3 regions of the Nonomuraea sp. NPDC050790 genome follow, and region 3 is predicted to be linked to each of the others. Evidence: riboswitches for the same ligand, from Rfam matches in the RefSeq annotation. Region 3 holds a riboswitch; each other region holds the start of a gene.
The links. A riboswitch is a leader RNA that binds a small molecule or an ion and turns the genes downstream of it on or off. The one in region 3 is predicted to bind cyclic di-AMP.
Positions count from the first base shown of each region.

Region 1: another riboswitch for cyclic di-AMP. It lies ahead of ACIBEJ_RS42985 (NlpC/P60 family protein); the one in region 3 lies ahead of ACIBEJ_RS41460 (C40 family peptidase).
Region 2: another riboswitch for cyclic di-AMP. It lies ahead of ACIBEJ_RS45645 (hypothetical protein); the one in region 3 lies ahead of ACIBEJ_RS41460 (C40 family peptidase).

Region 1 is NZ_JBITGF010000011.1:84,721-87,986, forward strand. Features, by position in the region: gene ACIBEJ_RS42985 (NlpC/P60 family protein) at 302-1,345, opposite strand; cyclic di-AMP (ydaO/yuaA leader) riboswitch at 1,351-1,499, opposite strand; gene ACIBEJ_RS42990 (amino-acid N-acetyltransferase) at 1,836-2,405, shown strand; gene ACIBEJ_RS42995 (RDD family protein) at 2,491-3,266, shown strand, end outside.
Region 2 is NZ_JBITGF010000013.1:51,154-54,419, forward strand. Features, by position in the region: gene ACIBEJ_RS45640 (alpha/beta fold hydrolase) at 1-510, opposite strand, end outside; gene ACIBEJ_RS45645 (hypothetical protein) at 551-1,354, opposite strand; cyclic di-AMP (ydaO/yuaA leader) riboswitch at 1,540-1,678, opposite strand; gene ACIBEJ_RS45650 (DUF5302 domain-containing protein) at 1,844-2,044, opposite strand; gene ACIBEJ_RS45655 (aldo/keto reductase) at 2,116-2,970, opposite strand; gene ACIBEJ_RS45660 (class I SAM-dependent methyltransferase family protein) at 2,955-3,266, opposite strand, start outside.
Region 3 is NZ_JBITGF010000010.1:143,458-146,723, reverse strand. Features, by position in the region: gene ACIBEJ_RS41465 (ROK family protein) at 1-1,092, shown strand, start outside; gene ACIBEJ_RS41460 (C40 family peptidase) at 1,184-1,753, opposite strand; cyclic di-AMP (ydaO/yuaA leader) riboswitch at 1,781-1,926, opposite strand; gene ACIBEJ_RS41455 (3-isopropylmalate dehydrogenase) at 2,026-3,072, shown strand.

The DNA of each region.
Region 1 (3,266 bases), on a different contig from region 3:
TACCCCCCGCGATCCGCCCCACGCGCCCGGTACTCCGCACCTCAGCACCGCGCCGCACGCAATGTGCCGCGCGCCAGACACTGGACATCGGGCGCCGCGCACCCCCGCGCCGTGCGCCGCACACCCCGCGCTCCGCGCCGTGCGCATGTGCCGTGCGGCCCCACGCCTTGCGGTGCGCGCCGTGCGTTCTAGGCCGCACTCTTGCGCCATGTGCCATGTGCCGCGCGCCGGGCACGCCGCGCCCCGTGCTCTGCGCCGGACAACCCGTGTGCCGTGCCCCGCGCGTCGTACCGCGTGGGGGTTAGTCGGCGATGCGGACGGCGCCTGCCCAGGGGCGGCGGGAGATGGAGGCCAGGCGGACCACGTCGCCGGTCTGGGGGGCGTGGACCATCATGCCGCCGCCGACGTAGATGCCGACGTGGTGCAGGTCGTTGTAGAAGAAGACCAGGTCGCCGGGGCGGAGTTCCTCGCGGGAGATGCGGGTGCCGGCGGTCCACTGGTCGCCGGTGTAGTGGGGCAGCGAGATGCCCACCCGCTGGTACGCCGCCATGACCAGGCCGGAGCAGTCGTAGGAACTGGGCCCCTCGGCCCCCCACACGTACGGCTTGAGCTGCTGTGTCAACGCCCACCTGGCCGCCTCGGCCGCCTTGCCGGAGCCGATGATCGGCAGGTTGACCCGGACCGCACGGGTCCCGGGACGGCCGGCCTCGCCGATGGCGCGCTGGAACAGGTCGCTCTCGACCTTCTTGACCAGCTTGCTGATCTTGTCGCGCCGCGCCTCCAGATCGTTGACGATCTTGGAGACCGCGTCGATGCGGGTCTTCGCCTCGGTCTGGGCCTTCGCGGCCAGTTCCCTGGCCCGGGTGACCTGGTTGACCTGCTCGCCCTGCTGCTGCTCCAGCGCGTAACTGGTCGCCGCGCGGTCGAGGAAGAGGTCGGGGTCGCCGGAGGCGGCGAAGGCGAGGGCGCGGCTGAAGCCGCCCATCATGTACTCGCTCTGGGCCAGCATCCCCGCCTTGTGCCGCTTGGCGGCGAGGTCGGCCTCGCTCGTGGCCAGTGTCTTCTTGGCGGCGTCGACGGCCTCCTGGGCGTCCTTGAGCTTCACCCGCTGGCCGTTGTACTGCTCGGTGAGCGTCTCGATCTCCAGGTGGAGCTTCTCGGCCTGCTCGGACAACTGCTTGAGCGACGGCTTCGGGTCGGCCGCTGCGGAACCGAGGGGGGTGACGACGAACGTCACCGCGGCTACGGCTGCCGTGAGAACGACCAACCGCTTCTTGATGCCTGGTTCGGGAGGGCGGGCATGCTTGCCCGCGGGCTTCCCCTCACGGTTACGCGTGCGCTTCACCAACCAGCTCCTCTCGTGGCCGCCTACCGGGTTAGCTGACGGGTTCGGGCCGGAGCAGCCCTACCGAGCCGTGGCTCGGATTCACCCCGGGGTGGCCTGAGGCCACCGGCGGGTCCCCGGCTCCCCTGGGGAGGGGATTAGGCGTGCCGCCGCGCGCAAAGCGCGGGTGACATCGACGCTGGACACTAGTGCACTCCTGGTTCGTGCTCAACCAGAACTGCCAAGTCGGTTGAGGTTTCACAACCGAAGTGTCACGGGGGGATCACGTGCTCCGCCGTACAAGAGCGACTTTATGCGCACTTTGCGGGTGCATGGGACGTACGTGAGGATCGGCGTCACCGAGGGAATCATTGCTCGTCATCGGGTATTCGCCTGGTGGTCGAGGGGGCGTCGCCTGTGGTCGGGCATGCTCGTCCACTAGGTGAGATGTTCGGGGAAGTAGGTGGGCAAATAGGGTTCAGCCGTAATTGCGTCTGTACTCTGAAGTGCCATGGAACAGGTCGTCGAACGGGCCGTACCCGACATCGAGGTCGTCGTCAGGCGAGCTCGTACGCCGGATGTCCGGACGATCAGGCGCCTGGTCGACACCTATGCCGGAGCCGGGCCTCGCCTGCTGGAAAAGGCCACGGTCACCCTTTACGAGGACGTCCAGGAGTTCTGGGTGGCCGAGCGTGACGGGCAGGTCGTGGGATGCGGCGCCCTGCACGTGTTGTGGGAGGACCTCGCCGAGATTCGCACCGTGGCCGTCGACCCCGACGTCCGCGGTCTCGGGGTCGGGAGCCAAATCGTTACCGCTTTGATCGGTACGGCCCGCGAACTCGGCCTGCGGCGGGTGTTCTGCCTGACATTCGCGGTGGATTTCTTCGCCGCGCATGGGTTCAACCCGATCAAGGGCACCCCGGTGTCCCCCGAGGTCTATGCCGAGCTGCTCGCCTCCTATGACGAGGGTGTAGCCGAGTTCCTCGACTTGGAGCACGTCAAGCCCAACACCCTGGGCAACACCAGGATGTTGCTCCACCTCCCGTCGTTTGACTCGGACCTCGACCAAAGGGAAAGGTGATTGTAGATACCTATGTCGATACGTTGGGCAGCGAAGGCATGTGTCCTGACATGTGCCACATGCACACTCGAAGCGAGGTGACACGGTGAGCACCGGACAGCCGCCGTATCCACAGGACGATCCCGGCGACAATTCCGGGACCCCCGAATACGGACAGCACAACGCGGGCCACGCACAGGGCGAGCCCGACCCGGACGTGACGGTCGTGGGCTACCGCCATGACGGTGACCCCTACGGCCAGCAGGGATACGGACAGCAGTCCGGCTCCCAGCCCGGTTATGGCCAGCCCCAGTACGGCCAGCAGCAGGGATACGGTCAGCAGCCCGGCTACGGTCAGCAGCCCGGTTCGCAGCCTGGCTACGGCCAGCAGCAACCCGGATACGGCCAGCCCGACTACAGCCAGCAGCAGTACGGCCAGCAGTCAGGCTCCCAGCCCGGCTACGGTCAGCAGCAGCCTGGTTATGGCCAGCAGCCCGGCTCGCAGCCGGGTTACGGCCAGCAGCAACCCGACTACGGCCAGCAGCCCGGTTACGGTCAGCAGCCCCAGTCCCAGCCCGGCTATGGCCAGCAGCAACCCGGGTACGGCCAGCAACCAGGCTCCCAGCCCGGATACGGCCAGCAGCAGCCCGGCTACGGTCAGCAGCCCGGCTCGCAGCCGGGTTACGGCCAGCAGCCCGGTTACGGCCAGCAGCCCCCGTCCGGGCAGCAGTACGCCCAGCCGGGTTACGGCCAGCAGCAGCCCGGCTATGGCCAGCAGCCCGGATACGGCCAGCAGCCCCAGGGCTACGGTCAGCAGGGCTACCAGCCCGGCTACGGCCAGCAGTACGGTCAGCCGGTGGGCGTACAGCCGCCCGGCGCGCC
Region 2 (3,266 bases), on a different contig from region 3:
CCACGTCCGCTGGGCCAGCTCGATCGCCGCCGCGCGGTCGGCGGGCGGCGGCGACATCAGCGTCGCGCTCGCCTCGGGCGTGGGCGGCGCGACCTGCGGACCCGGCGTGGACATGATCGAGGTCAGCGTCCGCACCCGCGCCGGGTGGTCGAGCGCGAGCTGCTGGGCGATCATCCCGCCCATCGACGCGCCGACGACGTGCGCCGCGGGCCAGCCGAGCGCGTCGAGCAGCCCGGCCGCGTCCCGCGCCATGTCCGCCAGCAGGTACGGCGAAGCGGGCGACCCGAATTCCGGAACGCCCGCCTCGTGCAGGTGTGTGGACTCACCGGCGTCGCGGTTGTCGAACCTGACGACGTGGTGGCCCTGCTCGGCGAGGAGCTCGCAGAACTCCTCGTCCCAGTGGATGAGCTGGGCGCCGAGCCCCATGATGAGCAGCAGCGGCCGTGCGTCCGGCGAGCCGAAGCTGTCGTAGACGATCTCGATGCCGTTGACGGCCGCGCGTTCGCTCATGAGGAACAGAATCACATTCTGTTCCTCATGAGTAAAGAGGTCAGCGCTCGAACGCCTTGCGGATGCGGCCGCGGGCCAGGAACAGGCCGCCGCCCAGGAAGGCCAGGCCGCTGACGAGGGCGAGGCCGCCCACGCCGTTGGACTCGGTCTCGCGGTTGGTGACCGCCGCGGCCAGCTCGGCCTGCGGCGCCTTCTCCTCGCGAGCCTTCTCCGGCGCCTTCTCCGCGACCTGCGCGGGCGCGGCGGGCTTGTCCTCTTCCTTCTTCTCGATCTTCTTCTCCGCGGTCACGACCGGGGGCTTGGCCGGGTTGGCGTCCTTGCGGGACCAGGCGCCGGTGGAGAAGGCGACGGGGTGGTTCTTCTTGCCCACGCCCGGGCCCCACTTGGTGATGACGTAGTCGATCTTGATGTGGCCCTGGCCGCCGACGCCGTCGACGGTCAGCGAGCTGGAGTTGAACTTGCCGCCGGTCAGCGAGGCGAAGGTCTTGGCGTCGAGGTCGAGCATGATGCCGCGGTTCGACGGTACGCCCGGGCCGCGGTCACCGACGAAGAACGGCTCCTTCTTGCCCTTGTAGATGACGTAGCCCTCGGTGAGCAGGGGCCAGCTCGGGCTGGCGGCCAGGCCCTTCTGCATGGGCTTGCCGGAGGCGGGAAGGCCGGTGTCGCCGTTGCGACCGGAGGCGTCGTCCCAGTAGTACGAAGCGGTGGTGGAGCCCTTGAGCAGGGGCTTCTTTTCGGAGAAGTCGTCCGCGTGTGCGGTTGCGCCGGTGCCGAGGGTGACCGCGCCGATGACGGCGGCGGAGGCGAGCATGGTGAAAGAACGCATGCCAAAGCGGGAAGACATGAAGAAGAGAAGTCCTTTGTGCGGGGACAGGGGAAAACGCGCTCGTCAAAGCGGCGTAGCCGGGCACAAAGCCGAACGGACGCTACGCGCTGGCGCGAAGTGGAGCTTGGGGAAGGGGGCCGCTCAGTAGGCGGCGGGTGAAACTACGCGGAATGGGGGCTCATCGCGGTGGTGCATGAAAAGATCAGTCCTCTCCATCTCGCCTACCGGGTTAGCTGACGGGTTCGGGCGTGGAGATGCCCTACCGACGCGGACGTCGGATTCACCCCAAAGGAACATTGGTTCCCCGGTTCCCGCGGGTACGGGATTCGGCGCCAGCCGGAGGCCTCTTCCTGCTGAAGGGCCAGGTCGCCGGGCTGGTATAGCTATGGACTGTAAGTGCCAAACACGTCAAAAGCAAAACAATCGCCATGAAACGGGCGAAGATCTACCTAAGAAGGTCAAGAAAAAGGGGGGTACGGCAATGCCGTACCCCCTCGGAACGTCGGCTCAGCCGCCGCTCTTGCGCCGGAACGAACGCTTGCTGGCAGCAGGGCCGTGCGCGCCGTGGATCTTCGACTGATCCGTGCCCCTGCCACCCGCACCCGAGTCGGTGTGCTGGTTGCGCTTACGCTCCAGGGCCTCCCGGAACTTGCGCTTCATCTCGTCCTCGGGAGTTTCGCTGACTTCCGGCTCCGGTGATTCCGCCATGAGGACCTCCTGGTGTTGGGGACCACAACAGCTTCGCACGACGGCCGACCTGACGCGAAACCGGGCACCGCTCAGCCCAGGCGGGCCAGCTCCTCCTCGGTGAGTTCGAGGTCGGCCGCGGCCAGGGAGTCGAGGATCGTCGCCGGGCGGCTCGAACCCGGGATCGGGATCATCACCGGGCTCCTGGCCAGCTCCCAGGCCAGGCAGACACGCTGCGGGGAGACCCCGCGCTCGGCCGCGACCTGCCCGAAGGCGGCGTGGCGGCTGCCCAGGCGGCCCACGTGGTTCATGCCGCCGAGCGGCTCCCACGGCAGGAAGGCCACGCCCAGTTCCTCGCAGACGTCCACCTCGGGCTCGCTGCTGCGGAAGCTCGGCGAGTACTGGTTCTGCACGCTCACCAGCCGCCCGCCGAGGATCTCGTTGGCCTGCCTGATCTGGGCCGGGTTCGCGTTGGAGATCCCGGCCATCCTGATCTTCCCGGCCGCCAGCAGGTCCGCGAGCGCGCCGATCGACTCCTCGTACGGCACCGCGGGATCGGGCCGGTGATGCTGGTAGAGCCCGATCGCCTCGACGCCCAGCGCCTTGAGCGAGCGGTCGCAGGCCTGTTTGAGGTACTCGGGCCGGCCGTCCACGGCCCAGCGCCCGCGTGGCCGGGTGTGCCCGCCCTTGGTGGCCACGAGCACCGCGTCCGCGTCGCCGCCCCAGCTCGCCAGCGCCTTGGCGACGATGCGCTCGTTGTGGCCGACCTCGGCCTCGGTCGGCGTGTAGGCGTCGGCCGTGTCGATCAGCGTGATCCCGGCGTCCAGGGCCGCGTGGACGGTCCTGATCGACTGCTCCTCGTCGGGCATGTGGCCCTCCACCGACATCGGCATGGCGCCGAGCCCGATGGCACTGACACTCATCTGACCGATCAGTCGTGTCTGCATGCGTCCATGGTCATACATTCCGGCGCCTGAGTCGCCGTCGTGACCGTGAACAGGCCGATCTTCTCCCTCCTGCTGACGACGTCGGCGTAGCCGGCCTCGACGGCCCAGGCGTGCAGGCGCTCGGCGGGGCGGCACTTCATCACCCACAGCCGCCCGTCGCGGTTGGGCAGCACGTTGGCGATGAACTCCAGTTGCGGGTGGCGGGTCTGCGTGGTGAAGATCAGCACGCCGTCGGGCGCGAGCAGGTCGCGGAGCCTGGCCAGCGACTTCCTGATCGTCTCGTCGTCCAGGATCAG
Region 3 (3,266 bases):
GAGGGCCCCGCGTCCAGAGCCGACCTCGCCAAGGTCACCGGCCTGTCCAAGCCGACCGTCTCCGCCGCGCTGGCCGGGCTCGAGGAGGACGGCCTGGTCCACCTCGTCGGCGAGGTGTCCGGCCGCCCCGGCCCCGTCACCTCCCTCTACGACGTCAACGCCGCCTCGGCCCACGTCGCCGGCATCGACATCGGCCGCAACTGGATCCGGGTGGCGGTGGCCGATCTGCGGGGGGCGTTCGCGGGCCGTACCGACGGGCGTAACACCGCGCGGACCTCCGCCGAGCTGGGCGAACTCGTCGCGGGGCTGGCGCGGGCGGCGGCGCGGGAAGCCGAGCTCGACTGGTCGGCCATCGTCTGCGCGGTCGTGGGCTCGCCCGGCGTCTACGACCAGAACGCCGGCCGCCTCGACCTCGCCCCCAACCTCCCCGGCCCCGACCTGGCCGAGCGCCTGCGCGCCGCCCTCAACGTGGACCTGGTCATCGAGAACGACATCAACCTCGCCGCGGTCGGCGAGCACGCCTACGGCGAGGGCCGGGGCAAGTCGAACTTCGCCCTGGTCTCGATCGGCACCGGCGTGGGCATGGGCATCGTCGTCAACGGCGAGCTGTACGTGGGGGCCAGGGGCGCCGCGGGAGAGGTCTCCTACATCCCGGCCGTCGAGGAGCAGGCCGTGGACCAGCGGGACGCGCGGGAGCACGGGGCCACCGAGACCCTGGCCGCGGCGCCGGGCGTGGTGCGCGCGGCACGGGCCGCGGGGCTGTCCCTGGACACGGCCAAGGAGGTCTTCGCCGCCGCGGAGAGCGGCGACCGGGCGGCCCTGTCGGTCGTGGCCGCGGAGGGCCGCAGGATCGGCGGCCTGCTCGTGGCGGTGGCCGCCGTCCTGGATCCCGAGGTGATCGTGCTGTCCGGCGGCGTCGGGCACAACCTCGACCTGCTGGGCGAGGCCATCCAGCGCCGGATCGCCGAACTGGGCCCCCTCAGGCCCGCGGTCGTGGCCAGCGCGCTGGGCGACAGCGGCGTGTTGCTGGGCGCCGTCGCCCACGCGCGCGGCCGGGCCTGGGACCTGATCTTCTCCGCCCGTATGGGCTGAGGCCCTGCTATGTGCTGAGGCCCCGTATGGGCTGAGGCCCTGTTATGTGCTGATGCCCCGTATGGGCTGAGGCCCTGTTATGGGCTGAGGCTCAGAGGGTCGCGGTCGGCATGACGGGCGCCGGCGCGCGGCGCAGTTCGGCGAGACGGTCGGTGAGCTTGACGCCCTTGGGGTCCGGGCGCACCGCGCCCACGAACGCCCGCCGCCGCCACGAGCTCAGCTTCTCCTCCTTGACCACGTCCCCGGTACGCGGCGCGTGCACCATGTGACCAGGCTTGGAGATCATGCCCACGTGCCCCAACCCGGAGAAGAAGACCAGGTCACCGGGCTTGAGATCCTTCCAGGCGATCTTCCTGGAGAAGGCGGAGTACTGCTGGGCGGCGGTGCGGGGCAGTTCGATGCCCGCGCTCTCGTAGGCGCGCAGCATGAGTCCTGAGCAGTCGTAGCCGCGCCTGCCGGTGCCGCCCCAGACGTACGGCGTGCCGCGCTTGTCCATGGCGTAGGCCAGGGCCTTCTCCCAACTGGGCTTGGGCGCCTGCCGTTCCTGGACCTGCTTGACCACCTGACCGGTCAGCGTCACCTCGTAGGGGTCGACGGCGGCGCTGTCGGGAGCGGCGGTGGCGGGGGATGCGAGGGTGGCCGCGGTGACACAGGTGAGCACGGCGGTCGCGATGATGCGAGACAGGGGAATGTCCTTCCACACGGCCTACCGGGTTAGCTGTCGGGCTCGGGCTGGAAGTCGCCCTACCGCGCTGGGATGACGCGGATTCGCCCCATAGGGGAAGTGGGTCCCCGGCTCCGCGCTACGGTGCGCGGATTCGGCTCGTGGGACTCTAACGAAACAGTCAAAAGCGTGCAAATCGGGCAAAATGCAGTGTCCGAAAAATGAGATGGGTTGCTCGGCAGGCGAGACGAACCGGTAAGGTACCGCCCATGGAGTCGCGTAGCATTCGCCTGGCCGTCATCCCCGGAGACGGGATCGGCACCGAGGTCGTCAACGAGGGCCTCAAGGTCCTCGAAGCGGTCGGTCCCAAGTTCGACATCACGCACTACGACCTCGGCGCGGACCGCTACGCCAGGACCGGCGAAGTCCTGCCCGACTCCGTGCTCCAGGAGCTGCGCGGCTACGACGCGATCCTGCTCGGCGCCGTCGGCGACCCCCGCAAGGTGCCGCCCGGCCTGCTGGAGCGCGACCTGCTCCTGCGCATCCGCTTCGACTTCGACCACTACGTCAACCTGCGCCCGGTCAAGCTGCTGCCCGGCGTCGCGACGCCGCTGGCGAACACTCCGCCGGAGAACCTCGACATCGTCGTCGTCCGCGAGGGCACCGAGTCGCTCTACGCCGGGACCGGCGGCGCCATGCGCAAGGGCACGCCGTACGAGGTGGCGACGCAGGAGTCCATCAACACCGCCTACGGCGTCGAGCGCGTCGTCCGCTACGCCTTCGCCAAGGCGCAGAGCCGCCCGCGCAGGAAGCTCACGCTGGTCCACAAGACCAACGTGCTCACCTTCGCCGGCGACCTCTGGCAGCGCACCTTCGACCGCGTGGCCGAGGAGTACCCCGAGGTCACCACCGACTACGTGCACATCGACGCGGCCACGATGTTCTTCGTCAACCAGCCCGAGCGCTTCGACGTGATCGTCACCGACAACCTGTTCGGCGACATCATCACCGACCTCGGCGCCGCCGTGGCCGGTGGCATCGGCCTGGCGGCCAGCGGCAACATCAACCCCGAGGGCGCCGCGCCGAGCATGTTCGAGCCGGTCCACGGCAGCGCGCCCGACATCGCCGGGCAGGGCAAGGCCGACCCGACCGCCACGGTCCTCTCGGTCGCCATGCTCCTGGACCACCTCGGCCTGACCGCCGAGGCCGCCCGGGTCGAGCAGGCCGTCGCCGCCGACATCGCCGAGCGCGGCGCCGCCCGCACCACCGCGGAGATCGGCGACGACCTCGCCGCCCGAGTATCCGGCGGCGCCTGACGCCGCAGGCCACCGGCCCCGCGAGCGGCCCGCCGTACCCTTGGACCATCGGTACGGCAGGCGGCTCAGGACCACCCGGTACCCCAGACCTGACCAGCGGCCCAGGCGCCCCAGCGCACTCGCGGCCGCCTGACCACCTACGCCCGGTGGCTCGCGAGAGCCTCCGGGCGTTTTCGTTGCGCCCTAACGGTCGT